Regions from separate parts of the Streptomyces sp. NPDC003038 genome, predicted to be linked through region 1. Evidence: riboswitches for the same ligand, from Rfam matches in the RefSeq annotation. Region 1 holds a riboswitch; each other region holds the start of a gene.

Region 1 (9,531 bases):
TCGACCCGGATGACGCCGGCCTGCCGCAGCAGGTCGGAGACGGTGGCGTCGGGCAGCCGGGTGTCCGGGACGACGTGCCCGGCCGGGGTGTGGCGGCCGCCCCGGGCGACGACCACCGGCTTCACGGCCGCGGTCCGGCGGGCGAGGCGGGTGAACTTCCGCGGGTTGCCCAGGGTTTCCAGGTACATCAGGGCGACATCCGTCGCCTCGTCGTCGTACCAGTACTGGAGGATGTCGTTGCCGGAGACGTCGGCCCGGTTCCCCGCCGAGACGAAGGAGGACAGGCCCTCGCCGCGGCGCAGGAGCGCGGAGAGCAGGGCGATCCCGATCGCCCCGGACTGGGTGAAGAGGCCGATCCGGCCGCGCATGGGCATCGGGGCGGGCGTCAGCGAGGCGTTGAGCTCCACTTCCGGGGACGTGTTGATCACCCCGTACGCGTTCGGCCCGATCAGGCGCATGCCGTACGAGCGCACCTGGCGCACCAGTTCGCGCTGGCGGGCGAGCCCCGCCGGGCCGCTCTCCCCGTATCCGGCGGACAGCACCACGAGCCCCTGCACTCCGTGCTCACCGCAGGCCGCCACCGCTTCCGGGACCCGGTCGGCCGGGACCGCGACGACCGCGAGGTCGACCGGGGCGCCGATGGCGCCGAGCGTGCGGTAGGCCCGTACGCCGTCCAGCAGATCGGCCGTGACCGCCTCGTTGACGGCGTAGAGGTGGCCGCGGAATCCACTGTCCCGCAGGTTGCGCAGCGCGGCGGCGCCCACGCCCGCGCCGGAGCGGCTGACTCCGATCACGGCCACCGAGCCGGGGGCCAGCAGCCGCTGCACCGAGCGGGCCTCGGCGCGCTGTTCGCGGGCGCGCTGGACGGCGAGGGACTCGGCGGTGGGTTCGAGGTCGAGGGTGAGATGGACGGAGCCGTCCTCGAAGCTGCGCTTCTGCTGGTAGCCGGCGTCCGTGAAGACCTTGATCATTTTGCTGTTCGCCGGGAGCACCTCGGCGGCGAACCGCCGGATGCCGCGCTCCCGGGCCACCGCGCCGATGTGTTCGAGGAGGGCGGAGGCGACCCCGCGGCCCTGGTGGGCGTCCTGGACGAGGAAGGCGACCTCGGCCTCGTCGGCGGGGCCGGAGGCGGGCCGGCCGTCGGCGCCGATCCGGTCGTAGCGGACGGTCCCGATGAACTCTCCGCCGATGGTCGCGGCGAGGCCGACCCGGTCCACGTAGTCGTGGTGCGTGAAGCGGTGCACGTCGCGGTCGGAGAGCCGGGGGTAGGGAGCGAAGAAGCGGTAGTACTTCGACTCGTCGGAGACCTGTTCATAGAAGCTGACCAGCCGCCCCGCGTCCTCGGCGGTGATGGGCCTGATGCGGGCGGTGCCGCCGTCGCGCAGGACGACGTCCGCCTCCCAGTGGGCCGGGTACGAGGGGTCCGACTCGGTGGTCATGGGGCCACCTTAAGGCCGGGACGGGTCAGGTGGTCCTGGCGCGGCGCATCATGCGAGCCGACGCGAATCAGTGCAAGCTGGGGAGGGCCGAACGGCGGGAGATCCGGGCAGGAGGTCGGTCCGAGCATTCCGGGTGTCGTGAGAGACTGGTCTAGACAACGTTAAGAACCTGAAGGGCATCACCATGGCAGAGCGCCGCGTCAACGTCGGCTGGGCCGAGGGCCTGCACGCTCGTCCCGCCTCGATCTTCGTCCGTGCGACGACCGCTTCCGGCGTCCCGGTGACCATCGCGAAGTCCGGGGGCGACCCCGTCAACGCCGCTTCCATGCTGGCGGTTCTGGGCCTGGGCGCCCAGGGCGGCGAGGAGATCGTCCTCGCGTCCGAGGCCGAGGGCGCGGAGGTCGCGCTGGACCGCCTCGCGAAGCTGGTCGCCGAGGGTCTCGAGGAGCTCCCCGAGACCGTCTGACCCTTCGGGTTCGAGTCACGCGGCGAAGCCGCGGTCGCCGGTACGCCGGGGACCGCGGCTTCGCTGTTTCGTGAGGCGGCCGATCCCGGTGGGCGGCGGCGGTGGAGGGCCGGTGGCGGTGGCCGGATGCCGTGACCCGCGGCCCGACCGCATCCACGGCATCCACGGCATCCACGGCTCCGCAGAAATCCAGCTCGGCGGAAATCGCATTCCACCCGAATCCAGTGCCGTCGAAATTCGGCACGACCCGACCACCCGACCCGCCGACACATTTCCGGGCAGTGAATTCACGCCACGTCGCGAATTCCGACAGCGGCGCACGACACCTGCATGTGTATACGGACTCTGTTAATGCCGGCCGCTCGACATGTTTACGGCAGGTTGCGAAGTCCTCACCGCGAGGCGCAGCCGCGGCCTGTGCGCTCCGGCGGCCCGGTCCGCGTGGACGGCCGTCAGCGCCCGCGCCCGCTCGGCGTCCCCGCGCGCCACCGCGTCCACGATCGCCCCGTGCTCCGCCCAGGACTCCACCGGCCGGGCCGGCGCCTCCACCACGTACATCCAGGCCACCTTGTGCCGCATCTGCGTGAGCAGAGCGATCAGACCGGGGCTGCCGGAGGCCTGTGCGAGCGTCTCGTGGAACCAGCTCCCCAGGGCCCGCAGATCCTCGCCCTGGCCCCGCCTGGCCCGCTCCTGCCCCAGCCTGACCAGTCCGCGCAGCACCTTGAGGTGGGCCTCGGTGCGCCGCCCGGCGGCTCGGGCGGCCGCCAGCGGCTCCAGCAGCATCCTCAGCTCCAGGAGGTCGGCGGCCTCCTCCTCGGTCGGTTCGGCCACGCAGGCGCCCGCGTGGCGCCGCGTGGTCACGAACCCCTCGGACTCCAGGGTGCGCAGCGCCTCGCGGACCGGGACGCGCGAGACGCCGTACCGGCGGGCCAGCACTTCCTCGGTCAGCCTGCCGCCCGGCTCGAAGACCCCGGAGACGATGTCGTCGCGAATTGCCGTGCATACCGCGTGCGCAGGAATACGCAAGACCGGACCTCCCCCTTTTTCCGACTGCATCGTCAATGAACGCGCGTGCGCGTCCTGCGACTCTATTGCAACACACGATTATTTCCGAGAGCGGCCGGAAATCCGGAATTTTTGCACAACACGAAGACCCCGGCTCGGCGAGCCGGGGTCTTCGGTGAAGCGAGAGGGAGCGACGGCGCGGGGCGGCCGTACGCGTCAGAGGCTGACGCCGTGCGAGCGCAGGTAGGCGACCGGGTCGATGTCCGAGCCGTAGTCGGCGCCGGTGCGGGCCTCGAAGTGCAGGTGGGGACCGCTGGAGTTGCCCGTGGAGCCGGCCAGGCCGATCTGCTGGCCCGGGGCGACCTGCTGGCCGACGGAGACGTTCAGCGCGGACAGGTGCCCGTACTGGGTGTAGGTGCCGTCGTTGTGCTTGATGACGACGTTGTTGCCGTAGGCGCCGCCCCAGCCGGCCTCGACGACGGTACCGAGACCCACCGCGCGGACCGAGGTGCCCGTGGAGGCGTGGAAGTCGATGCCGGTGTGGCTGCCGGAGGACCACATGCCGCCACCGGCGCCGTACTGGGTGCTCACGTACGAGCCCGCAACCGGGGAGACGAAGGTGTTGAGGCGCTTGCGCTCGGCCTCACGGGCGGCGCGCTCGGCGGCCTCACGCTCGGCCTTCGCCTTGGTCTCGGCCAGGCGCTTGGCCTCGGAGGCACGCTGCTTCGCGTCGGCCTCGGCCTGCGCCCTGGCCGCGGTGGCCTCGGCGGCACGCTGCTGGGAGTCCGCCTGGTCCTCGATGTCGCCCACGAGGTCCTCGGCCACGACGACGGCGCCCAGGCCGTTGTCCTGCGCGGAGTTGTCGATGTCCGCCGCGAAGGCCGGGCCCGCGAGGGAGCCGACGACACCAGTGGTGGCGAGGGCGGCGATACCGGCGTAGCCGGCGGTCTTACGGCTCAGACGACTGGAACCGCGGTGCTTACCGGCGGCACGACTGCCAAACGCCATGAAGAGATTGATCCTTTCCTTCCCTCTCGCCTACCGGGTTAGCTGACGGGTTCGGAGCAGGAAGGTCTCCTACGGACCTCCTCTTGCGAGGCGGTCCGATTCACCCCAGGGACTGATGTGGGTCCCCGGCTCCCCAGGCTCGCGCCTGACGGGGACTCGGCGATTGCTGTCCGGTGCCGCGGATGCGGCGGGCACAACTGACGAACAGCACGGCCGACGCTAGGCGGATCATCAGTCAATCGCCAAACAGACACGCCTTTTTGTTGCGTACGCCACATCACATAAAAGCAACCTCACCACTTAACGGACAAAGGGGGCCCCGACGGACAAGCCGCCAGAGCCCCCTGCCAAACCGCCAGTTGGTTGTCAGTTGGTGACGACGCTCACATCGCCGATCCCCAGTGCGCGCACCGGTTCCTCGATGACCGCGGCGTCACCCACCAGGATCGTGACCAGCCGGTCGACCGGGAAGGCGCTCACGACCGCCGAAGTGGCTTCCACCGTTCCGGTTTCGGCGAGCCGCGCGTACAACTGCGCCTGGTAGTCGTCCGGGAGCTCCTGCTCGACCTGGTCGGCGAGCGTGCCGGCGACGGAGGCCGCCGTCTCGAACTTCAGCGGGGCCACCCCCACCAAGTTCTGCACCGCCACGTCCCGTTCGGCATCGGTCAGGCCGCCCTCCGCGAGGGCGCGCAGCACCTTCCAGAGGTCCTCCAGCGCCGGACCCGTGTTGGGGGTGTCCACCGAGCCGCTGATCGCGAGCATCGAGGCGCCCTTGCCGTCGGCGGTGGAGCGCAGCACCTGGCCGAAGGCGCGCACACCGTACGTGTACCCCTTCTCCTCGCGCAGCACCTTGTCCAGCCGGGAGGTGAGGGTGCCGCCCAGGCAGTACGTGCCGAGCACCTGGGCCGCCCACACCCGGTCGTGCCGGTCCGGCCCGATCCGGCCGATCAGCAGCTGCGTCTGGACGGCGCCGGGCCGGTCGACGATGACCACGCGGCCCGTGTCGTCGGCGGTCACCGGCGGCACCGGGAGGGGCTCCGCCGCATCGCCCGTCCAGCCGCCCAGGGTGTCCGCCAGCACGGCGTCGAGGTCGATGCCGGTCAGGTCGCCGACGACCACCGCGGTGGCGGTGGCGGGGCGTACGTGGGCCGCGTAGAAGCGGCGTACGGCCGCGGAGTCGATACGGGCGACCGTCTCCTCGGTGCCCTGCCGCGGGCGGGACATCCGCAGGGACGCCGGGAAGAGCTCCTTGGAGAGCTGCTTGGCGGCGCGGCGCTGCGGGTTGGCCAGCTCGTGCGGGATCTCGTCGAGCCGGTTGCGCACCAGCCGGTCGATCTCGGCGTCGGCGAAGGCGGGCGCGCGCAGCGCATCGGCGAGCAGCCCGAGCGCCTTGGGCAGGCGGGAGGCCGGGACCTCCAGGGAAACCCGCAGGCCGGGGTGGTCGGCGTGCGCGTCGAGGGTGGCCCCGCAGCGCTCCAGCTCGGCGGCGAACTCCTCGGCGGAGTGCTTGTCGGTGCCCTCCGACAGGGCGCGGGCCATGATGGTCGCCACCCCGTCCAGGCCCTCGGGCTCGGCGTCCAGCGGGGCGGCGAGGTTGATCTCGACCGCCACCACCTGCTGGCCCGGGCGGTGGCAGCGCAGCAGGGTCAGGCCGTTGGACAGGACCGAGCGCTCCGGGGCCGGGAAGGCCCACGGCTGCGGCTCGCCGGCCTGCGGCTGCGGGTGGAAGGTCATCGTGACGGCTGCGGTGTCGCTCACTGCTCCGCCCCCTCGTTCTCGTCGGACTCGTCGGACTCGTCGGCGTCACCGGCGGGCAGCGGCTCGTACACGAGCACCGCGCGGTTGTCCGGGCGCAGCCGGGCGGCGGCCACGGCCTGCACCTCCTCGGCGGTGATGTCCAGGACGCGCTGGACGGCGGTCAGCGCCAGCTGCGGGTCGCCGAACAGCACCGCGAAGCGGCACAGTTCGTCGGCGCGGCCGGCCACCGTGCTCAGCCGGTCCAGCCACTCCCGCTCCAGCTGCGCCTGCGCGCGCTCCATCTCCTCGGCCGTCGGGCCCTCGGCGGCGAACCGCGCGAGCTCCTCGTCCACGGCCGCCTCGATCGCGGGGATCTCGACGCCGCTGGAGGTCTTCACGTCCAGCCAGCCCAGCGAGGGCGCCCCGGCGAGCCGCAGCATGCCGAAGCCGGCCGCGACGGCCGTCTGGTCTCGGCGCACCAGGCGGTTGTGGAGCAGGGAGGACTCTCCGCCGCCCAGGATGGTCAGCGCCACGTCGGCGGCGTCACACTCGCGGGTGCCGTCGTGCGGCAGCCGGTAGGCGGCCATCAGCGCACGTGCCGGGACCTCTTCGACGATCTCCTCGCGCAGCTGCTCCCCGATGATGTCGGGCAGCGTGCCGTCGCTCGGCGGCTGCTTGCCGTCGTGCGCCGGGATGGTCCCGAAGTACTTCTCGACCCAGGCGAGGGTCTGCTCGGGGTCGATGTCACCGACGACCGACAGCACCGCGTTGTTGGGTGCGTAGTACGTACGGAAGAAGTGGCGCGCGTCCTCCAGGGACGCGGCGTCCAGGTCGGCCATGGAGCCGATCGGAGTGTGGTGGTACGGGTGCCCCTCGGGGTACGCGAGGGCGGTCAGCCTCTCGAACGCCGTGCCGTACGGGACGTTGTCGTACCGCTGGCGGCGCTCGTTCTTGACGACGTCGCGCTGGTTCTCCATGGACTCGTCGTCCAGGGCCGCCAGCAGCGAGCCCATCCGGTCCGCCTCCAGCCAGAGCGCGAGCTCCAGCTGGTGGGTCGGCATCGTCTCGAAGTAGTTGGTGCGCTCGAAACTGGTGGTGCCGTTGAGGGAGCCGCCGGCGCCCTGGACCAGTTCGAAGTGCCCGTTGCCCTTGACGCTCTGCGAGCCCTGGAACATAAGGTGCTCGAAGAGGTGAGCCAGGCCGGTACGTCCCTTGACTTCGTGGCGCGAGCCGACGTCGTACCAGAGGCAGACCGCGGCGACCGGGGTGAGGTGGTCCTCGGAAAGCACCACGCGCAAGCCGTTGGCCAGCCGGTGCTCGGTCGCTGTCAGGCCGCCGGAGCCGGCCTGAGCTGTGGCCGTGTGACCCATGGGCATGTGGTCCCTTCGATCGCGATGCAGAGATTTCTGTCAGACCTGCCACTGTATGCAAGCGCGTCGGCAGCCGGAGAAGTTCCCGGGTCAGACCTGGGTCGGAGTCGGCGTTGTCGGTGCCTCGGGCCACAATGGTCCGCGTCAACCCCCGCCAGACCCCCGTCAGACCCCCACTAGCCACCGTCAGTCACCGCCAGACCCGCCAGACCCGCCAGACCCGTCAGACACACCGCACACCTCTTTCTTGGTTAAGGAGCCGCGCAGCGATGGCCCGCCGCAGCACGAAGACCCCGCCGCCGGAGGATTTCGAGGAGAAGATCCTCGACATCGACGTCGTCGACGAAATGCAGGGCTCCTTCCTCGAGTACGCGTACTCGGTGATCTACTCCCGCGCCCTGCCCGACGCCCGGGACGGCATGAAGCCGGTACACCGCCGCATCGTCTACCAGATGAACGAGATGGGCCTGCGCCCCGACCGCGGCTATGTGAAGTGCGCCCGCGTCGTGGGCGAGGTCATGGGCAAGCTCCACCCGCACGGTGACGCGTCGATCTACGACGCCCTCGTGCGCATGGCACAGCCCTTCTCGATGCGGCTGCCGCTGGTCGACGGCCACGGCAACTTCGGTTCGCTCGGCAATGACGACCCGCCGGCCGCGATGCGTTACACCGAGTGCAAGATGGCCGACGCCACCTCGCTGATGACGGAGTCGATCGACGAGGACACCGTCGACTTCACCGCCAACTACGACGGTCAGGAGCGGGAGCCGGTCGCGCTGCCCGCTGCGTACCCGAACCTGCTGGTCAACGGCGCGTCCGGGATCGCGGTCGGCATGGCCACCAACATGCCCCCGCACAACCTCGGCGAGGTCATCGCGGCCGCCCGCCACCTGATCCGCCACCCGGGTGCGGACCTGGAGGCGCTGATGCGCTTCGTACCGGGTCCCGACCTGCCCACCGGTGGCCGGATCGTCGGACTCGCGGGCATCAAGGACGCCTACGAGAACGGCCGCGGCACCTTCAAGATCCGCGCGACCGTGGCCGTCGAGAACGTGACGGCGCGCCGCAAGGGCCTCGTCGTCACCGAACTGCCCTTCACCGTCGGTCCCGAGAAGGTCATCGCGAAGATCAAGGACCTCGTCGGCTCGAAGAAGCTCCAGGGCATCGCCGACGTCAAGGACCTCACCGACCGGTCGCACGGTCTGCGCCTGGTCATCGAGATCAAGAACGGCTTCCACCCCGAGGCCGTGCTGGAGCAGCTCTACAAGCTGACGCCGATGGAGGAGTCCTTCGGCATCAACAACGTGGCACTCGTCGACGGGCAGCCGCTGACGCTGGGCCTCAAGGAGCTGCTGGAGGTCTACCTGGACCACCGTTTCGAGGTCGTCCGGCGGCGCAGTGAGTTCCGCCGCACCAAGCGCCGCGACCGGCTGCACCTGGTCGAGGGCCTGCTGGTGGCGCTCATCGACATCGACGAGGTCATCCGGCTCATCCGGGACAGCGAGAACTCCGCCCAGGCCAAAGCCCGGCTGATGGAGCGGTTCTCGCTCAGCGAGATCCAGACCCAGTACATCCTGGACACCCCGCTGCGCCGGCTCACCAAGTTCGACCGGATCGAGCTGGAGTCGGAGCGCGACCGGCTGACCGGGGAGATCGACGAGCTGACCGGGATCCTGGAGTCCGACAACGAGCTGCGCAAGCTGGTCTCCTCCGAACTGGCCGCGGTGGCGAAGAAGTTCGGCACCGAGCGGCGCACCGTGCTGCTCGAGTCGGCGGGCACGAGCGTCTCGGCGGTTCCGCTGGAGGTCGCCGACGACCCGTGCCGGGTCCTGCTCTCCTCCACCGGTCTGCTGGCTCGCACGGTGACCGGCGAGCCGCTGGCGGAGGCCGACGGCAAGCGCGCCAAGCACGACCTCATCGTCTCGCAGGTCCTGGCGACGGCGCGGGCCGAGGTCGGCGCCGTCACGTCCACCGGCCGCCTGCTGCGGCTGCCGGTGATCGACCTGCCGCAGCTTCCGGACACGGCCGCCGCGCCGACCCTGGCGGGCGGGGCACCGGTCACGGAGTTCCTGTCCTCGCTGGAGGCAGACGAGAAGGTGATCTGCCTGATCTCGCTGGACGAGACCTCGCAGGGCCTGGCGCTGGGCACCGAACAGGGCGTGGTCAAGCGCGTCGTGCCGGACTATCCCGCCAACAAGGACGAGCTGGAGGTCATCACCCTCAAGGAGGGGGACCGGATCGTCGGCGCGGTCGAACTGCGCACGGGCGAGGAGGACCTGGTCTTCATCACCGACGACGCCCAGCTGCTGCGCTACCCGGCGAGCCAGGTGCGCCCGCAGGGCCGCCCGGCGGGCGGTATGGCGGGCATCAAGCTGGCCGGCAACGCCAAGGTGATCCACTTCTCGGCCGTCGACCCGGCCCGGGACGCCATGGTGTTCTCGGTGGCGGGCTCGCACGGAACCCTGGACGACTCGATGCTGTCCGGGAAGCTGACCCCCTTCGACCA
Region 2 (9,531 bases), on a different contig from region 1:
CGAGCACCTGGTTGACCCCGAGCCGGCCCCGCTCGAAGCCCAGCGCGGAGGCGGCCATGTACAGCCGCCAGACTCTGGCCCGGCCGGGCGAAGTCAGCCGTACGGCCTCGTCCCAGTGCTCCTCCAGCCGCGCCACCCAGGCCCGCAGGGTCAGCCCGTAGTGCTCGCGCAGCGCCTCGACGTCGCGGACCTCGAAGCCGGCCCGTTCCAGCTCGCCCACGGTGCTGCCGAGCGGGGAGAGTTCGCCGTCGGGGAAGACGTAGGCGTCGATGAACTCGTCGATCCGGTACGTCTCCTCGTCCGGCTCCGGACGCCTCGCGATCTGGTGGTTCAGCAGGCGCCCGCCGGGGCGCAGCAGCGCGTGCAGGGTGTGGGCGTACTCGCGGTAGCGGTCGGCTCCGACGTGTTCGGCCATCCCGATGGAGGAAATGGCGTCGTATGGACCGTCCTTGACGTCCCGGTAGTCCTGGATCCGCAGCTCGACCCGGTCGGCGAGGCCCTCGTCGGCGACGCGCTTGCGGGCGTACACGGCCTGCTCGCGCGAGAGCGTGATGCCGGTGACCTGGACCCCGTACTCACGGGCGGCGTGCAGGGCCATGGAGCCCCAGCCGCAGCCGACGTCGAGGAGGCGGTCCCCGGGCCCGAGCCCGAGCTTGCGGCAGACCAGGTCGAGCTTGTCCCGCTGGGCCTCCTCCAGGGTGGAGCCGCGGCTCCAGTAGGCGCAGGAGTACACCATCGAGGGGCCGAGCACCCGCTCGTAGAAGTCGTTGCCCACGTCGTAGTGGTGGCTGATGGCGCGCCGGTCGCGGCCGCGGGTGTGCCGGGGGCCGCCGGTCCGAGTGGCCTCCTCGGGCGGCGGAGCGGGGGCCCGCCAGGGCCGCGCCAGGGTCACCAGGTCCCGTACGGCGGCCCGCGCGGCGGGGTCCCGCAGCAGTGCGAGGACGCCCGGGGCGCGGGCGGGGCCGGGAGCCGGGTCCGGGTCCGGGGCTGCGGCGGAGGGGGCCTGGGCGTGGTGGTCCCAGATCAGGCCGGACACCCGGTCCAGCAGCTCGTACAGGTCGCCCTCGACCTCCACCTCGCCCGCCACCCAGGCCCGGGCCAGGCCCAGTTCGCCCGGCTTCCACAGCATGCGGCGCAGCGCGCGGCGGTTGCGGACGATCAGGACGGGGGCCCCGGGCGGGCCCGCCTCGCTGCCGTCCCAGGCCCGGATCCGGACGGGCAGCGGGGCGCCCGTCAGGGTCTCGGCAAGAGCAGCCAGCCGCGGCGCGGCGTCGGTCATGGCGCACACCTCCAGAGAGCTCCGGCCCAAGGCTCTACCCATTCCGGGTCCCGGATAAGCGGGAGGGGACGCCGAAGGGGCCGCCCGCACCACGGATGGCGGGCGGCCCCTTCGGGGCGTACAGGTCGTGCGGGTCGCGCGGTTCGGGCTCGGGGCCCTACCGGGCGCGCCGGGTCAGGAGGCCTTGGCCTTCTGCGCCGGGGCCTGGGCGGCGGCCGGGGCCGGCGCGGGCTTGGCGGCCTCGTAGAACTCCTCGCGCGGGCTCTCCAGAGCACCGAGGGAGACGACCTCGCGCTTGAGGAACATGCCGAGGGTCCAGTCGGCGAAGACGCGGATCTTGCGGTTCCAGGTCGGCATGGCCATGCCGTGGTAGCCACGGTGCATGTACCAGGCCAGCCGGCCCTTGAGCTTGATCTTCATCTTGCCCATGACGATCATCGCGACGCCCTTGTGGAGGCCGAGGCCCGCCACCGCACCCTTGTTGGAGTGCGAGTACTCGGCCTGCGGGAAGCCGCGCATGCCCGAGATGACGTTGTCGCCGAGGACCTTGGCCTGGCGCAGCGCGTGCTGGGCGTTCGGCGGGCACCAGGCGTTCTCGACGCCGGCCTTGCGGGCGGCGATGTCCGGCACCTGGGCGTTGTCGCCCGCGGTCCAGATGTAGTCCGTGCCCTTGACCTGGAGGGTCGGCTCCGCGTCGACGTGGCCGCGGGGGCCCAGCGGCAGGCCGTAGCGGACCAGAACCGGGTTGGGCTTGACGCCGGCGGTCCACACGAGGGTGTTGGAGTCGACCTCGAGGCCGTTCTTCAGCACCACGTGGCCGTCCACGCAGGAGTCCATGGAGGTGTTCAGGTAGATCTCGATGCCGCGGGACTCGAGGTGCTCCTTGCCCCAGGTGCCGAGCTTGGGCCCGACCTCGGGAAGGATCCTGTCGGCCGCGTCCACCAGGATGAAGCGCATGTCCTCGCGCTTGATGCTGGAGTAGTACTTCGCGGCGTCGCGGGCCATGTCCTCGACCTCGCCGATGGTCTCCGCGCCGGCGAAGCCGCCGCCCACGAAGACGAAGGTGAGGGCCTTGCGGCGGACGTCCTCGTCCGTCGTGGACTCGGCCTTGTCGAGCTGCTCGAGGACGTGGTTGCGCAGGCCGATGCCCTCTTCGACACCCTTCATACCGATGCCCTGCTCGGCGAGGCCGGGGATCGGGAAGGTGCGGGAGACGGCGCCGAGCGCGATCACCAGGTAGTCGAAGGGCAGCTCGTACGCCTCGCCGACCAGCGGCGTCACGACGGCGACCTTGCGGTCCTGGTCGATGCTGGTGACCCGGCCGGTGAGAACCTCAGCCTTGGGCAGCACGCGTCGCAGCGGGACGACGACGTGCCGAGGCGAGATGCTGCCTGCGGCCACTTCGGGGAGGAAGGGCTGGTAGGTCATGTACGAGCGCGGGTCGACGACCGTGACGGTCGCCTCGCCGTAACGCATCTTCTTCATGATGCGCTTGGCTGCGTACAGGCCTACGTACCCGCCTCCTACAACGAGGATCCTGGGACGCTCCGTGGTGCTCATGGAACGAGTATCCAGCACCCCAAGGGGTGACGCTCGTGAGCCCCTTCACAAGGTATCCGAAGCCCTCTGCTACACTCCGCCGCCCACGTGACCGAGGTCATGGCGCGCAACGGGAACCACAGTGTATGGAGAGTCGTTGTGCACCCGTCCTGAACTGGCCTGCAAGGCCTTAAGAGGACTGGACCACTGCGGTTCGTTCATACCTCTGACACGGAACCCGTAGCGTCCGCTCTTCGTACGAACACCCCTCGAAACGGGCCCGTGGGCCCTCGGAGGCCCCCGCAGGACCCTCCAGTTGGCCCAACGGGCCCCTTTTCCTTGTGAAGAACTTCACGAAGTTCGTCCGGCGTCCGCGTCCCAGGTCCCGATCAAGCCCCTCCGGAGCCCCCTGAGTGCCTCCAACTCCCCTGGTTCGAAGGCCGCGGCCCGCCCCGAGTCGTGTGACTCGGGGCGGGCCGTCCCGCGCGGCCGGGGAATCTCAGGCGGCGGACCAGGCGATGCCGTCGAGGATGTCGTGCTCGGAGACCACGACCTCCGAGGCGCCGATCCGCTCCATGATCGCCAGCAGGACCAGCGCGCCCGCGCCGATCACGTCCACCCGGCCCGGGTGCATCACCGGGATCGCCGCACGTTCGGCGTGGGTCGCCGTCAGCATCCGCTCGCTGACCTCGCGGACCTTCTCGTAGGGGATCCGGGAGTGGTGGATGGCCTGCGAGTCGTACTCCGGCAGGCCGAGGGCGATCGCCGCGACCGTGGTCACCGAGCCGGCCAGGCCGACCAGGGTGCGGGCCTCCGTCAGCGGGACGGTCTCGGCGGCCAGGTCCAGCGCCGCCTCGATGTCCGCCCGTATGGCGGCGACCTGGGCCCGGGTCGGCGGGTCGGTGACCCGGCCGTCCGCCACCAGGTGGCGCTCGGTCATCCGGACGCAGCCCACGTCCACCGAGCGGGCGGCCCGGACGTGGTCCTCGCCGACGACGAACTCGGTCGAGCCGCCGCCGATGTCCACCACCAGGAACGGCTTCTCCAGGTGATCGGTGCCCACCAGCTCCTTGGTGGCGCCGGTGAAGGAGAACTCCGCCTCCTGGTCACCCGAGATCACCTCGGGCTCGACGCCCAGGATGTCCAGGACGCCGCGGACGAAGTCCTCCCGGTTCTCCGCGTCCCGGGAGGCGGACGTCGCCACGAAACGCACGCGCTCCGCGCCGTGCTCCTTGACGACCGCCGCGTACTCGCGGCAGGCGGCGAAGGTGCGCTCCAGCGCCTCGGGGGCGAGGCGGCCGGTCTTGTCCACGCCCTGGCCGAGGCGGACGATGGTCATCCGCCGGTCCAGCTCGATCAGCTCGCCGGTCTCCGGGGTGCAGTCGGCGACGAGCAGGCGGATGGAGTTCGTACCGCAGTCGATGGCGGCGACCCTGGTCACTCGGACTCCTTCCGCTCCGCGCACGGGGTGACGCAGGCGCCCTTGGCCCACCACTCCGGGAGCATCGCCAGCGCCTCGTCGCCGAACGGGTTCACGCCCGGACCGGCGGCGAGGGAGTGGCCGACCAGCACGTGCAGGCACTTCACCCGGTCCGGCATGCCGCCGGCGCTCGGGAAGCCCTGGAGCACCTCGATGGCGTCACGGCGCCGGATGTAGTCCTCGTGCGCGGCCCGGTAGGCGGCGGCGAGCTCCGGGTCCTCGGCGAGCCGGGCCTGCATCTCCCTCATCACGCCGTTGGCCTCCAGCGTGCCGATGGCGGAGGCCGCTCGCGGGCACGTCAGGTAGTACAGCGTGGGAAAGGGGGTGCCGTCGGGGAGCCGGGGGGCGGTCTCCACCACGTCCGGCTGGCCGCAGGGGCAGCGGTGCGCGATGGCGCGCAGTCCGCGCGGCGGGCGGCCGAGCTGCTGCTCGAACGCCTCGATGTCCGCGTCGGTCGGCTCGGTCCGGTCGGTCTGGGGCGGGGGCGTCTGCATGCCTGGAGGGGGTCTCTTCGTTCGCGGTTCTATGACGGATGGGGTCTGGTTCAGTCGCCGGGGCGGTCGGCCTTGTCGACGCCGTCCCAGACGTTCGAGTACCAGGGCCGGTCGGAGCCGGCCCGGCCGCCGCGGTGCCGCTCCGCGGCCTCGGCCCCGGGGTCGGTCATGATGTAGCCGATCTCCCCCGGGCGCAGGAAGTGCAGGTGCCTGCGCGCCTGCTGCTCCGCGTAGGCGTCGTCCTGCCAGCGGGCCTTCTCGTCGCGGAGCCGTTCGAGCCGGTCCTTCGCGGCGGCGGCGGCCCGCTGCTGCTCCGCGATCTCCGAGCGCTGGGAGACGTACTGGCGCATCGGATACGCGAGGGCGACGACCAGCGTACAGAGGACCAGCACGAGCAGCGCGGCCCGGCCGGTCAGCCGGCTGCGGCGGACCTGGCGGCGCGACTGCGAGCGGTAGACGTGGGCGGCGGTCCGCTCGCCGAGCTGCTTGAGCCTGGTGGCGGTGGAGAAGGTGGAGAACCGATCCCGGTTCCCGGCCATTGATCCCGCCTCCCCTCTGTACGCACTACGCACTACGTCCCCGCACACGGTACGGGACCGAGTGCGGGGACGTAGGGAGGCGAGACCCGAGGGTCCCGCCCCTTGCCGTACTAATCAGTTGGCGGGGCGAAACCGCGGGAAGGCGGAGCGGCCCGCGTACACGGCGGCGTCGTCGAGGATCTCCTCGATGCGCAGCAGCTGGTTGTACTTGGCGACGCGGTCCGAGCGGGCCGGGGCGCCGGTCTTGATCTGACCGCAGTTCACCGCGACGGCGAGGTCGGCGATGGTGACGTCCTCGGTCTCACCGGAGCGGTGCGACATCATGCACTTGAAGCCGTTGCGCTGGGCCATCTCGACGGCGTCCAGGGTCTCGGTCAGCGAACCGATCTGGTTCACCTTCACGAGCAGGGCGTTAGCGGATCCCTCTTCGATGCCGCGGGCCAGACGCTCGGGGTTGGTGACGAAGAGGTCGTCGCCGACGATCTGGACCTTGGCGCCCAGGCGGTCGGTGATGGTCTTCCAGCCGGCCCAGTCGTCCTCGTACAGCGGGTCCTCGATGGAGACGAGCGGGTACGCGGAGACGAGCTCCTCGTAGTACTCGGTCATCTCGGCGGCCGTGCGGGACTGGCCCTCGAACTCGTACTTGCCGTCCTTGTAGAACTCGGACGCGGCGACGTCGAGCGCGAGCGCGATGTCACGGCCCGGGGTGTAGCCGGCTTCCTTGATCGCCTCGATGATGAGGTCCAGGGCGGCGCGGTTGGACTCCAGGTTCGGGGCGAAGCCGCCCTCGTCGCCCAGGCCGGTGGACAGGCCCTTGGTCTTCAGCACCTTCTTGAGGGTGTGGTAGACCTCGGCGCCCCAGCGCAGGGCCTCGGAGAAGGACTCCGCCCCGATCGGGGCGATCATGAACTCCTGGATGTCCACGTTGGAGTCGGCGTGCGACCCACCGTTGAGGATGTTCATCATCGGAACGGGCAGCAGGTGCGCGTTCGGGCCGCCGAGGTAGCGGAAGAGCGGGAGGTCCGAGGCCTCGGACGCGGCGTGCGCGACGGCGAGGGAGACGCCGAGGATGGCGTTGGCGCCGAGCGAGCCCTTGTTCTCGGTGCCGTCCAGGTCGAACATGGCCTGGTCGATCAGCCGCTGCTCGGTGGCGTCGTAGCCGACGAGCTCCGGGCCGATCTGCTCGATGACGGCGAGGACGGCCTTCTCGACACCCTTGCCCATGTAACGGTCGGGGTCACCGTCACGGAGCTCGATGGCCTCGAATGCACCGGTGGAGGCGCCGGACGGAACTGCAGCACGGCCGGTGCTGCCATCGTCGAGGCCCACCTCGACCTCGACCGTGGGGTTGCCTCGGGAGTCCAGGATTTCCCGGGCTACGACGACGTCGATGGACGGCACGAGCATCTCCTTCTGGGATGTGACGCTGGGTGTGCGGTGGCGTGTCAGGCCGTGGGACGGCCATGCCGACTAGAGCCTAACCGGCTCCGGGCGATCGGCCCGCCGACCGCCCGGGTCCTGGGACGAAAAAGGGCCCGAATACCCTTCTTCCAGGACATAGAGCTCGCGATCCGCACGTTTGACGACCGGGCGAACGCCGCCGCCCGGCGCGTGGGGGGAGACGCGCCGGGCGGTGGGACTCTGCGTGGGAGACACGCCGCTGCGGCTATGGCCGCAGTGTTCAGCTGAGCTTCAGCTTCTGACCGGGGTAGATCAGGTCGGCGTCCGAGACGATGTCCTTGTTCAGCTCGAAGAGCTTCTCCCAGCCGCCGTTCACGCCGTTGACCTCGGCGATGGTGCCCAGGGTGTCGCCGGACTTGACCTCGTACGAGCCGTTGCCGGTCTTCGGGGCCTCGGCCTTCGGCTTGGCCGGCGCCGGGGCCGGGGCCTCGGAGCGCTCGGAGCGGGTGGTCGGGGCCTCGGAGCGCTTGGTCTCCTTCTTCGGCGCGGCCTTCTGCTCGGTCTTCTTCGGCTCGGCCTTCGGCTTGGCCGGGGTCTCGGCAGCGCCGCCGCCGGCGTACGAGGAGTTCGACAGGCCGACGCCGCAGTGCGGCCAGGCACCCTTGCCCTGGCCCTTCAGGACCTTCTCGGCGACGGCTATCTGCTGGGCCTTCGAGGCCTGGTTGGCCTGCGCGGCGTACGACTTGCCGCCGAACGCGGCCCACGTGGAGGACGAGAACTGCAGGCCACCGTAGTAACCGTTGCCCGTGTTGATGGCCCAGTTGCCACCGGACTCGCACTGCGCGACGCGGTCCCACTCGGAGGCCGTGGCGGCGCTCGCGGTACCCGCGGTCATCAGGGGCGCCGCGACGGCGACACCGGCAACACCGGCGAGCGTGACGATGCGGGCCGTGCGCTCGATGGCCGTGGAGCGGCGGTGCTTGCCCTTGCCGGAAAGCAGCATGGAGTTTCTCCTCACCGACGCCTACGAGGTGAGCTGTCGGGTTCGGGCGGATGAGTTGCCCGGCCGCGCGACCTAGCGCGCGGCTTAACCCCTAGCCGGTGGCGTGACCGTCTTTCAACGGCCGCTCCCGGCGCCTACCTTGGTTCCCCCGCTCCTGCCTTCGGCGCTTGACGCGACGACTGTTCCCTCCGTCCGCCGGCAGGATTCGGCGATGCGGTCGAAGGAGCCCGCGGTGGCGGGCGATTCAGAAGGTAGCCAGGTCTCTCCCCGATGTTCAACGAGCGACATCGGGGAGAAACGGCCCCTACTTGCGCCCTTCGCAAGGGCGTTTGCGCAGGTGAGGACCGGGTTTGCGGGAGCTCCGGGGAGTGACACGCCAGTTGACCGGAAGAGACACATGTCTCACTTGCGGAAAACGGACAATCAGACCTTTCGGTGCGCCCGAAGTGCCCCTATTCCGCGGTTAGATCCAGGTTTTGGCCGGGCTTGATCAAGTTGGCGTCCTCGCCGATGACCTGCTCATTGGCCGCGTAAAGCGCGTTCCAGCCGCCCTCGAGTCCGTTGGCGTCCGCGATGGTCGCCAGGCTGTCGCCCGACTTGACGGTGTACGTGGGCTCCGACAGCGCATCAGAGACGACGGGCAGCTCGACGGCGGGCGTACCGCGGTGCTTGCCGCCGCTGCCGTCCGTGGAGGGAGCCGGGGCGGTGGGGGCGGCCGGCGCCGTCGGGTCGGCCGAGGCGTCCGGGGAGGGCGAGGTGGAGGGCGGCGTGGTGGGCGCGGTCGGATCCGCCGGGACCGTGGGCGCACCGGGGTCCACCGGCGCCGTGGTCGGGTCGCCCGGTCCCGGGAGCACCGGAGCGGTCGTGGGGTCGCCCGGGAGAACCGGAACCGCGGTCGGGTCGCCCGGGAGCACCGGAGCCGTGGTCGGGTCGTCCGGCGGCGGCATGACGGGCAGTCCGCTGGACGGCGCGAGCGGGCCCTCGGGGATCCCGTACGACGGGCTCTCGGACGGGCTCGGCGCCACCGGGGTGGGAGCCCCGTAGTCCCTGGCGGGCGCGCCGGGGTCGGACGGTACGGCCACGTCGGGACGGGACGGGGTCGGGGCGACGGAACCGGAACCGCCGGGCAGGCCGGGGTCCACCTCGGCGGCGGGGCCCTGCTGGGTCAGCCCGGCCGACGCCGCGCACAGCGGCCACGCCTGCGGTCCCTGCGAGGCGAGCACCCGCTCGGCGACGGCGATCTGCTGGGACCGGCTGGCCAGGTCGGGCCGCTCGGCGAAGTCGAGGCCGCCCGCGCTGCGCCACTGCTCCTGGGTGAACTGGAGCCCGCCGTAGGCGCCGCTGCCGAAGTTGGCGCTCCACGTACCCCCGCTCTCGCACTCGGCGACCTTGTCCCACGTGGAGGTGTCGGCGGCGGTGGCGCTGGTGGCGGCGAGCAGTGGCAGGGCAAGCGCGGAGCCAGTGACTCCGGCTGTTACCACCAGCGCGGGGACCTGGCGGGGGCGTCTGTGGCGGCCGTTCCCGGAACGCATGAGGCTGTACCTTTCGCATAACGGCGGGGTAACGGCAGAACCTAGCGGCCTTCGAACGATTGTCACAAGTTCCGACAGAAACTGACTTCGGGTCAGTCGGCTCCACCGGCTCCGGGAGGCGTGAAGCGGACGGGCAGCGTGCGCAGGCCGCGCATGATGAGCCCGCCGCGCCAGCGCAGTTCGGCCGGGTCCACGGCGAGCTCCAGGTCCGGAAGGCGCGTCAGCAGCGTCGCGAGCGCGGTCTGCCCCTCCAGCCGGGCGAGC
Region 3 (9,531 bases), on a different contig from region 1:
GACTCGCTCAGGCCGCTCAGCAGCTCCTCCGTGCTCAGCGGTTCGATCTCGCTCACCGCGCCCACGAAGGTGGTCTTGCCCGCCCCGAATCCGCCCGCGATCAGGATCTTGAGCGTCGCCGGCGGGGACGCCCCCGCGCCCCCGCCGGCGCCCTCAGTGGCGTCCACGCCGACAGCAGCGGCAGCGGCGTCGGCGTCGGCGTCGGCGTCGGCGTCACAGTCGCTTATGTAGGCCATCGAGCACCGCCCGGAGAAGGGACTGGTCGTCGGCGGCGAACGAGCCGCCGCCGGGGAACCGCGGCGCCTGCGCCGTGAGGGCCCCGTGTTCCATCAAGTCGGACAGCAGCACCTTCACCACCACCGCCGGCAGCCGCAGCTGTCCGGCCACCTCGGCGACCGTGACCGCCGCGGCGCCCGCGCACATCCGCAGCGCCAGGGTGTGTTCCGTCCCGAGCGGGACGCGCGGGCGCACCCCCGTCGCGGTCAGCAGGGAGAGCAAGTCGAGCGCGACGCCCGGCCTGGTCCGGCCCCCGCTGGCCGTGTACGGGCGCATCAGCCGGCCCGCCGAGTCGTCGAGCCACGGTGTGTCCCGGCCGGTTCCCTTCCCGTACGGCCCCGTCGTGCGGGCCCCCGTCCTGTATGCCCCTGAAGCACATGCCCCCGTCCCGCGCTCCCTCATCGCTCCGGGTCGGCGACGGGCCGCCGCGGCGGGGCCGCCAGGTACGGACGTACGCTCTTGACCAGCATCGCCATCTCGTAGCCGAGCACCCCGGCGTCGGCCTCGCGGTCGGCGAGCACCGCCAGGCAGGTCCCGGATCCGGCCGCCGACACGAAGACGAGCGCCGTGTCGAGTTCGACCACCACCTGCCGCACCTCCGCGCCGTCCGCGAAACGCGATCCGGCGCTCCGCCCCAGCGAGTAGAGGCCCGATGCCAGCGCCGCCATGTGGTCGGCGCTGTCCGCGTCCAGCCCGTGCACGCACGTCACCAGCCCGTCGGCCGTGAGCAGTACGGCGCTGCGCGTGTAGGGGACCCGCTGTACGAGGCCGCTGAGCAGCCAGTCGAGATCCGAGAGCCGGCCGCCGGTCTTCGTCGCCACTTCGCCGCCCATGGGGGTGCGCTCCTTGCTGAGGTGAGGGGTCGGGGTCCTCGGGGTCCGGGACATCGGGGTCGGGATCATCGGGGTCATACCTGGTTCTCCGACTGGGCGAGGCCGAAGCCCCGTTGGAAGGCGGCCATCAGGCCCGGGTCGTGCACGGGTGGTTCGGCGGCGTCGGACCGCCGCGGGACGGGTGCCTCCCGCAGCTGGGAGGCGAGGTGTTCCTGGGCACGGCGCCGTGGCAGCGGCGGCCGGTCGTCGCCCGCGGCGCGGGCAGCGGGCACGGTCGGAAGCGCCGACCCTCGCGGCACCTCCGGCAGGGGCGCGAAGGACGGCGCGGGCGGCGGCTCGGTCGCCGACGTGCCGAGTGCCCCGGGCCGGCGCTCCGGGTCCCAGGCCCAGGTCTCCGCCGGCTGCGTCCACGAAGGGCGCGGCGCGTCCGTCGCCCAGGCCGGTACGGTCGGCCCCGCCCCCGGCGCGTCCGGCCGGGGCGGGGTCATCCGTACGGGCTCCAGGGGCGGCATCACCGTGCCCTCGCCGGTCCCCCACGAGGTGGCCCGGGAGCCACCCGCGGCGTCGGCGGCGCTCGGCGCCTCGGCGCCCAGCAGTTCCTGCGGCAGGACGAGGACGGCCAGGACGCCGCCGTAGATGTTGGACTTGAGCTCGACGGCGATCCCGTGCCGGCGGGCCAGCGCCGAGACGACGAAGAGGCCGATCCGCCCGTCGGCCAGCAGATGCCGGACGCTGATCTGGTCGGGGTCGCCGAGCAGGGCGTTCATCCGGCGCTGTTCCTCGGCCGGCATGCCCAGCCCGCGGTCCTCCACCTCGACCGCGATCCCGGCGGTGACCCGTTCGGCGCGCAGCACCACATCGGTGTCCGGGGCGGAGAACACGGTGGCGTTCTCCACCAGTTCGGCCAGCAGGTGCACCACGTCGGCGACGGCGTGGCCACGGACGCTGCCGCCCGCCGGTGGCACCACTTTGACCCGTGTGTACTGCTCCACCTCCGCGACCGCGGAGCGGAGCACCTCGCTCAGGTCGATGGGCCGGGTCCACTGGCGGCGGGAAGCCGCGCCGCCGAGCACGGCGAGGTTCTCGGCGTGCCGGCGGATCCGGGTGGCGAGGTGGTCGACGTGGAAGAGCTCCTTGAGCAGGTCCGGGTCCTCGACCGTGTCTTCCAGTCCGTCCAGCAGCGAGATCTCGCGGTGTACGAGGGATTGCAGCCGGCGCGCGAGGTTGACGAAGACCTCCACTTTCCGTTCGCTGTCGGACGGGGTGGCCGGACCGGCCAGCCGTACGAGGGTCGCGTGCGCCTGCTCGCGGGCGCCGCGCAGTTCCTGGGAGAGCAGCCAGAACTCGTCCACCCCGGCCGGGTCGGTGCCGGGCGGGGGTGCGGTGGGGCCGCCGCGCACCGGGCGGGGCGGGGTCTCGCCGCGCTCCAGCCGCACGGCGGCGGCCCGCAGCTCCTGGCGGCCGCGCACGCTGGAGCGGCGCAGCGCTTCGCACCGGTCCCGGACGGCCTTGGCCGCGCGCTGGGCTCCGAGCAGGGCGGCGGCGAGCGCGCCGACGACGAGGAGGGCGCAGCCGGCGAGCACCGGCCACAGCCGGGGGTCGCGTTCGCCCGCTCCCCCGCCGAGCTGCAGGGTGAAGATCACCGCGGCGGTCCCGCTGAGCCCGGCGGCGAGCGTGGGCAGTACCGCGGCGCGGACCAGCTGGGGGCGTATCTGCCGACTGGGACCGGTGACGGCGTGTCTCGACGGGGAGTGGCGGGCGGCGCGGAGTCCGGACATCGGCGTCCTCGGTACGTGGGGCCCGGCTCCCAGTAGTTCCCGGGGCCGGTGTTGATCACCGGATACCCACGCTAGACCGCACGCTCACGCCCCGGGCGGGCAGTTGGGGAAGTTCGCCGCAGTGCTTCCCGCTCCCGACGGAGCGCTCGTACGACAGCCCGAATGCGCCGGGAGCGTGCACGCCCCGGCGCGTGTCCTCCACCCCCGGGCCCCGGCGCGGATCCCGCGCGGCGGCGACCCCGGTCTGTGCCCCCGCGGCCGGGCAGGCCGCCGGTAACGGCCACAACGGCCGTCAGCGCCCCCGGCGGCCTGCACGTGATCAGCCCGCGATCAGCCCGTAAGCCGTGCCGTCACAGTTCCGTCGGGCCGATGCCAGGGGGCGCCTCCCCGCAGTAGCTGGGGTAGCCGGGTAGCCGGGTAGCCGGGTAGCCGGGTAGCCGGGTAGCCGGGTAGCCGGGTAGCCGGGGTGGCCGCACTCCCTAGGAACCGACGGCTTCGGGCTCCTCGCGGACCACGGCCTTGGGCCGGCCGGTCACGGCGGGCCGGGAGACCGCCGCGGGCGCGGGCGGGCTGGCCGCCGCGAAGGGGCGCCACCACGGCGAGGCCGGCACACCGGCGGCGCCGGGCTCGAAGGGCTGCCCGGGCACCGGCAGCGCGACCGCCGCACCGGCCGCCTCGGCTGCGGTCAGCGTGCCCTCGCCCGGTTCGTCCCACGGGTGCGGCGCCAGGTTGAAGGTGCCCCAGTGGATGGGCAGCATCGTGCCGTGCGGGACGCCGCCCTGGAGGTCGAGGTGGGCGCGCACGCCCTCCTCGGGAGTCATGTGGATGTCGGGCCAGTACTCCGAGTACGCCCCGATCTGGATCATCGTGGCGTCGAAAGGCCCGTGCTCCGCGCCGATCTCCTTGAAGCCGGGGAAGTAGCCGGTGTCACCGCTGTGGTAGATCCGGTGCTCGTCCCCCGCGACGGCCCAGGAGGCCCAGAGGGTGTGCTGCTGGTTGCGCAGACCGCGTCCGCAGAAGTGCCGGGCCGGGGTGGCCGTGAGCGAGAGGCCCGCGACCTCGGTGCTCTCGTCCCAGTCCAGCTCGCGCAGCCGGTCGGCCGGAACGCCCCAGCGCTCTAGGTGCGCGCCCACACCCAGCGGGACGGCGAAGACCGTGTCCGTACCGGCCAGAGCCTTGATCGTCGGCAGGTCGAGGTGGTCGTAGTGGTCGTGCGAGATGACCACGACGTCGACCCGGCCCAGCGAGGCCAGCGGCACGGGCACCGGGTGCAGTCGCTTGGGTCCGGCGAAGGGGAAGGGAGAGCACCGCTCGCCCCACACCGGGTCGAACAGCACGCGGCGCCCGTCGATCTCCGCGAGGACGCTGGAGTGGCCCATCCAGGTCAGGCGCAATCCGCTGACCGGAGGCTTCGCCAGCTCGGCGAGGGTCGTGGGGTACACCGGGATCGGCGCGACCGGACTCCTGCGCAGCCTCTGCTCCTTGTGGAAGTAGATCTTCGCGAACTCCGCCATCGAGCCCGAGGGCCTGGTCCGGGCCCCGACCGGATTCTGGAAGGCGCCGTCGGCGAAGTTCGGCGAGCGGCGGATGCGCTCCAGCCGGGCACCGGACGGGTCCGCGCCGAAGGCTTCGGTCCGCAGGGCGCGCAGCCGTGGACGCAGGGGACGGGAGCCGGTCAAGGCGCCTCCTGGGAGGATGGGGTCAGGGCGGTCGTACGTCTACGACCATCCCAACGAACACCGACCCCGAAGGATTCCGCGTGCGGGCCCCGCCGCCCCCGTGTCCGGGCCTCCCCCGCCCGCCCCCGTGTCACGGACGGCCGCCGGGCCCGCCGCCGTGTCCGAGGCCCACCCCCCTCCTACAGCGGCAGCAGGTCCGGCCGCTTCGCCTCGACATGGTCCCCGGAGGACTCCCCGCGCAGCCGGCGGCCGATCCACGGCACCAAGTGCTCGCGCGCCCACTGGATGTTGTCCCGCGTCACGTCGACCGAGCCGCGCGGCCGCTGCGGCGGCCACGGCTGGTCCGGATCGGTCGGCACCTCCAGGCCGAGCACCTGCGCGGCGCGCAACGCGACCCGGGTGTGCCCTTCCGGCGAAAGGTGCAGCCGGTCGGCGTCCCAGGCCCGCCGGTCCTGTACGGACTTCAGCGACCAGAGGTCGAGCACGGGGCAGTCGTAGCGGTCGGCGATGGCGCGGACGTGCGCGCTGTACGTCGCCACCTTGCCCCGGATGTGCCGCAGGACCGGCACGCCCCGCGTGTCGAAGCCGGTCGTGATCATGACCTTGCCCACGGACGCCGTGAGGTCGGCGACGGCCGCCTCGAACCGCTGCGCCACGTCGTCGGGGTCGCTGCCGGGCCGGATGATGTCGTTGCCGCCCGCGCAGAAGGTCACCAGGTCCGGCGCGAGCGCCTTCGCCCGTGGGACCTGCTCGGCCACGATCTGGTCGAGGAGCCGTCCGCGCACGGCCAGGTTCGCGTATCGGAAGTCGTGCTCGTCACGCTGATCGGCCAGGAGCACGGCAAGCCGGTCCGCCCAGCCGAGAAACGAATCCCCGGGTCCCGGGTCCCCCACACCCTCGGTGAAGCTGTCCCCGATCGCCGCGTACGAGCCGATGGTCTTGAGTGTCGTCGTCGTCGCTGCCACGGAACGACATCCTTCACCCCCGTGGGCGACCTACGCCAACGTAAGCAGGGGTTGACGGACCGTGATCTATACCACCCGAGGGGTAAGGAATAAGTACACGTCAGGCCGGGACCCCCTTCGGGCCCCGGCCTGACGCCGTCCGTGCTTCGACGGCGGGTGCCGTCAGATGCTCACGCCCTTCGAACGGAGGTAGCTCACCGGGCTGATGTCGGAGCCGTAGGACGGGCCCGTGCGGATCTCGAAGTGGAGGTGCGGGCCGGTCGAGTTGCCGGTGGAGCCGACGAGGCCGATGCGCTGGCCGCCGGTGACGCTCTGGCCGACCGAGACGGAGAGCGCCGACATGTGGGCGTACTGCGAGTACTTGCCGTCCGCGTGCCGGATGACGACCTCGTTGCCGTACGAGCCGCCCCATCCGGCGGAGACGACGGTGCCCGCACCGACGGCCTTGACGGTGGTGCCGGAGCTCGCCATGAAGTCCACGCCGGTGTGGTAGCCGGAGGACCACATGCTCCCGCTGGCCCGGTACTGGGTGGAGATCCCGCCGCTGACCGGGGCCACGAAACCGGAGCCGGTGGGGGCGCTCGAACCGGAGGAAGCCTCGCCGGAGGCCGAGGTTCCGGTGGAGGACCGGCCGACGGACGCCGCGGGCTTCTCGGCCTGCTTCTCGGCGGGCTTCTCGGCCGGCTTCTCGGCGGGCTTACGGGCCGGAGCCTTCGGGGTCGCCGGGGCCGGCTTGACCGGAGCCGCGGCCTGGCTCTTCCCGCCGAGCGTCAGCTTCAGGCCCGGGTGGATCAGGGACGGGTCGGCGCCGACGGCCTCGCGGTTGTCGGCGTACAGCTGCTGCCAGCCGCCCTCGAGCCGGCGCTCCGCCGCGATCTTGGAGAGGTAGTCGCCCGGAACGACCGTGTACTGGGTCGGTGCGGCCTGCACGGCGGCGACGGGCTCGGCCCGCAGCGCCACGGGGACCTGCTCGACGTGCTGGACCTGCGGCGCCTGCACGGTGGAGGCGGCGGCGGTCGAGACGGTCGGCGCACCGGCCGCCTGGGCGCCGGTGGCTCCCATCAGCGGCAGCGCGAGGGCCGCGCCACCGGTGCCGGCGACGGCGAAACCGCGGGATATCGAACCGGACTTGGGACGGCGGTGCTTACCCTTTGCAGGCATGCTGAATTCCTCTCCGGCGCCTGCGAGGTGAGCTGTCGGGTTCGGACTGGAGATGTCCGGCCGTACACATGTGGCACATGTACGGCTTCACCCCGAGCCGTCCCGGTTTATAGACCCGGAACGGCGGCTTACCTGGTTCCCCCGCTCCTGCCGCGCGTGAGTAGTCGGGTGCGGTTTCCGGGCGGCGGCAGGATTTGGCGGTCCACCCGGATCGATCGCGAAGGTAATCGAGTCCGGCCACAGGGAACAAGCCATGAATTTCCTGACGGAATCACAGGGATGGGAGATCGGCGGAATTACGGTCACCCTCCGTCCATTCCCTCCCGTCAACAACCGCCCCCGCTAGGCCATTCGCTTTTCGCGATCAGGCACTCACGGTCACCGTATGATCTGGCTCACGGGGACGGCCTGATGTCCCTTTCGATGACGGCAAGTTGTGGCGAAGTAGTGGCCAAGTAGCTCAATTCGGACACCCCAGGACGATACGGAGGAGCTCCCGTGACCCAGCAGATACCCCCGGCCCCGCTGGCGCAGCCCGAGCCGGAGCCCGAGCTGATCGGGGTGCGCAACTTCCGTGACGTGGGCGGGCTGCCGACCTCGGACGGACGGAGGGTCAGGACGGGACGACTCTTCCGAAGCGGACATCTGGCACATGCCACCGAAACCGACGCACAGTTCCTGTCCTCGCTCGGACTGCACACCGTCTTCGACTTCCGCAACGAGGCCGACCACGCCCTGGAGGGCCCGGACGTCGAGCTGCCCGGCGTACGGAACGTCAACATCCCCCTGTCGGACCCCGCCGACGGGCGCGAGTTCTGGAAGATGGTCCGCGAAGGCGACCTCGGCCAGCTGCGCTCCCTCCTCGGCGACGGCAAGGGCGCGGCCCGCATGTCGCACTCGTACCGCGGGATCATCACACACCGCACCGCCGAGCACAGCCGGGTCGTGCACGCCCTCGCCGAGGACAGCGTTCCCGCCCTCATGCACTGCGCGGCGGGCAAGGACCGGGCCGGCCTGTCGGTCGCCGTCACCCTGCTCGCGCTGGGTGTCGAGCGCGAGGCGATCCTGGCGGACTATCTGGAGTCGAACGCCCCGAACCGCCGTTACGTGGTGCAACGCAGCAGCGCGACGGCCGAGGCGCGTTCCCCCGAGGTGATGGAGCTGCTCGCTCCGCTCTTCGACGCCCGCGCCGAGTACCTGACCGCCGCCTTCGACACCATCGACGGGCACTGGGGCGGGGTCGAGCGCTACCTCGCCGAGGGTCTCGGGCTCACGCCCGACACCCTCGGCCGGCTCCGCGAGCGGCTGCTCGACTGACCCCCGTCCCGGGGGCCGCCTTCGGCGGGCCCCGCGACAGCCGGGGAGGCGGGCCGGGGCAGGCCGTCAGCCGTTGCCGACGGCCTGCTTCACCAGGGTTCTGCCGAAGTCCCACATCAAAGTGCCGCCGCCGTGCGCCTCGTCCATGACCGAGCGGAAGGCGCCGACGAACCGGGCGACGTCCCGCTCGTCCACGATCAGCGGCGGAATGAGCTTGATCACTTCCAGGTGGTCGCCGGAGACCTGGGTGAGGATGCGGTGCTTGCGCAGCAGCGGCACCACGACCATCTGCGCGAAGAGTCCCTTGCGGGCCGCCTGCAGCATGGCCCACCGGCTGCGCAGCCCCAGCGAGGACGGCCGGCCGAACTCGATGCCGATCATCAGCCCGCGCCCCCGCACCTCGTGCAGCAGCTCGTACTCGTCCACCAGGGCCGCGAGCCGCCCGCGCAACAGGTCGCCCATCGCCCGGGCGTTGGCCACGACCTCCTCGTCCTCCATCACCGACAGCACCGCCAGCCCCGCCGCCATCGCCTGGGCGTTGGACCCGAAGCTCGCCGAGTGCACGAGCACCCGGTCCATGGACGAGTAGACCTTCTTGAAGATCCAGTCCTTGCCCAGGGTCGCGCCGACCGGTACGTAGCCGCCCGACAGGGCTTTGGCCACGCACACCAGGTCCGGCTCCACGCCCGGCTCGTGCTGGTACGCGTAGAAGTCACCGGTCCGTCCCAGCCCGGTCTGTACCTCGTCCACGATCAGCAGCGACTTGTGCCGGTGCAGCAGTTCCTGCGCGGCGAGCAGGAACCCGGGCGGCGCTTCGAGCACCCCCTTGCCCTGGATCGGTTCGACGACGAAGGCGGCCACGTCCCCGCGCCGCAGCTCCCGCTCCAAGGCGGCCAGATCGCCCAGCGCGATCTTCGTGTCGGGGAGCAGCGGGTCGAAACCGTCCCTGAAGCTCCGCTCCCCGTTCACCGAGAGCGAGCCGGTGGTCAGCCCGTGGAAGGCGTGGTCGCAGTAGAGGACCCTGGGCCGCCCGGTGGCGTACCGGGCGAACTTCAGGGCCGTCTCGACGGCCTCGGTGCCGCTGTTGCCGAAGAAGACCCGGTCCAGGTGCGGGCTGTACGAGAGCAGCTTCTCGGCCAGCAGTCCGGGCAGCGGCTGGCAGTCGAAGCGGGTGAGGTCGGCGAGCTGGGCGTCCAGGACGTCGTGCAGCGCCCGGCGGACGACCGGGTGGTGCCGGCCCAGGCCCATCACCCCGAACCCGGCCAGCATGTCGAGGTAGTCGTTGCCCTCGGCGTCCCAGAAGTGCGCTCCCTCGGCCCGCTCGTAGACCTTGTCGAAGCCGATGGTGTGCAGCATCCGGGGCAGTTGGTGGTTGAGGTGGCGGACGTGCAGCTCGTACCGCTCCCCTCCACGCGCCGCCAGCAGGGCGCCGAGGTCGAAGCCCTGGCCCCGGCCGCCCTGCGCCGAGGCCCTGGCCCCTTCCGGTGCCGCCGTCATGCCGAGGTGCCCCGGTTGCCACTCA

The links. A riboswitch is a leader RNA that binds a small molecule or an ion and turns the genes downstream of it on or off. The one in region 1 is predicted to bind cyclic di-AMP.
Region 2: another riboswitch for cyclic di-AMP. It lies ahead of ABZX75_RS16560 (transglycosylase family protein); the one in region 1 lies ahead of ABZX75_RS09905 (M23 family metallopeptidase).
Region 3: another riboswitch for cyclic di-AMP. It lies ahead of ABZX75_RS05780 (LysM peptidoglycan-binding domain-containing M23 family metallopeptidase); the one in region 1 lies ahead of ABZX75_RS09905 (M23 family metallopeptidase).

The regions. Positions count from the first base shown of each region.
Region 1 is NZ_JBEXNN010000006.1:55,637-65,167, reverse strand. It holds gene ABZX75_RS09920 (GNAT family N-acetyltransferase) at 1-1,439, opposite strand, end outside; gene ABZX75_RS09915 (HPr family phosphocarrier protein) at 1,624-1,905, shown strand; gene ABZX75_RS09910 (GntR family transcriptional regulator) at 2,254-2,931, opposite strand; gene ABZX75_RS09905 (M23 family metallopeptidase) at 3,127-3,918, opposite strand; cyclic di-AMP (ydaO/yuaA leader) riboswitch at 3,931-4,090, opposite strand; gene ABZX75_RS09900 (pitrilysin family protein) at 4,285-5,652, opposite strand; gene ABZX75_RS09895 (pitrilysin family protein) at 5,673-7,031, opposite strand; gene ABZX75_RS09890 (DNA topoisomerase IV subunit A) at 7,295-9,531, shown strand, end outside.
Region 2 is NZ_JBEXNN010000011.1:115,087-124,617, reverse strand. It holds gene ABZX75_RS16590 (cyclopropane-fatty-acyl-phospholipid synthase family protein) at 1-1,279, opposite strand, end outside; gene ABZX75_RS16585 (NAD(P)/FAD-dependent oxidoreductase) at 1,454-2,839, opposite strand; gene ABZX75_RS16580 (Ppx/GppA phosphatase family protein) at 3,318-4,259, opposite strand; gene ABZX75_RS16575 (DUF501 domain-containing protein) at 4,256-4,792, opposite strand; gene ABZX75_RS16570 (septum formation initiator family protein) at 4,843-5,331, opposite strand; gene eno (phosphopyruvate hydratase) at 5,446-6,738, opposite strand; gene ABZX75_RS16560 (transglycosylase family protein) at 7,013-7,735, opposite strand; cyclic di-AMP (ydaO/yuaA leader) riboswitch at 7,739-7,911, opposite strand; gene ABZX75_RS16555 (transglycosylase family protein) at 8,188-9,267, opposite strand; gene ABZX75_RS16550 (cytochrome P450) at 9,360-9,531, opposite strand, start outside.
Region 3 is NZ_JBEXNN010000003.1:180,348-189,878, forward strand. It holds gene ABZX75_RS05750 (ATP/GTP-binding protein) at 1-236, opposite strand, end outside; gene ABZX75_RS05755 (DUF742 domain-containing protein) at 214-552, opposite strand; gene ABZX75_RS05760 (roadblock/LC7 domain-containing protein) at 675-1,109, opposite strand; gene ABZX75_RS05765 (ATP-binding protein) at 1,184-2,887, opposite strand; gene ABZX75_RS05770 (MBL fold metallo-hydrolase) at 3,367-4,566, opposite strand; gene ABZX75_RS05775 (SGNH/GDSL hydrolase family protein) at 4,746-5,531, opposite strand; gene ABZX75_RS05780 (LysM peptidoglycan-binding domain-containing M23 family metallopeptidase) at 5,694-6,692, opposite strand; cyclic di-AMP (ydaO/yuaA leader) riboswitch at 6,697-6,869, opposite strand; gene ABZX75_RS05785 (tyrosine-protein phosphatase) at 7,191-8,009, shown strand; gene ABZX75_RS05790 (aspartate aminotransferase family protein) at 8,076-9,506, opposite strand; gene hpnH (adenosyl-hopene transferase HpnH) at 9,503-9,531, opposite strand, start outside.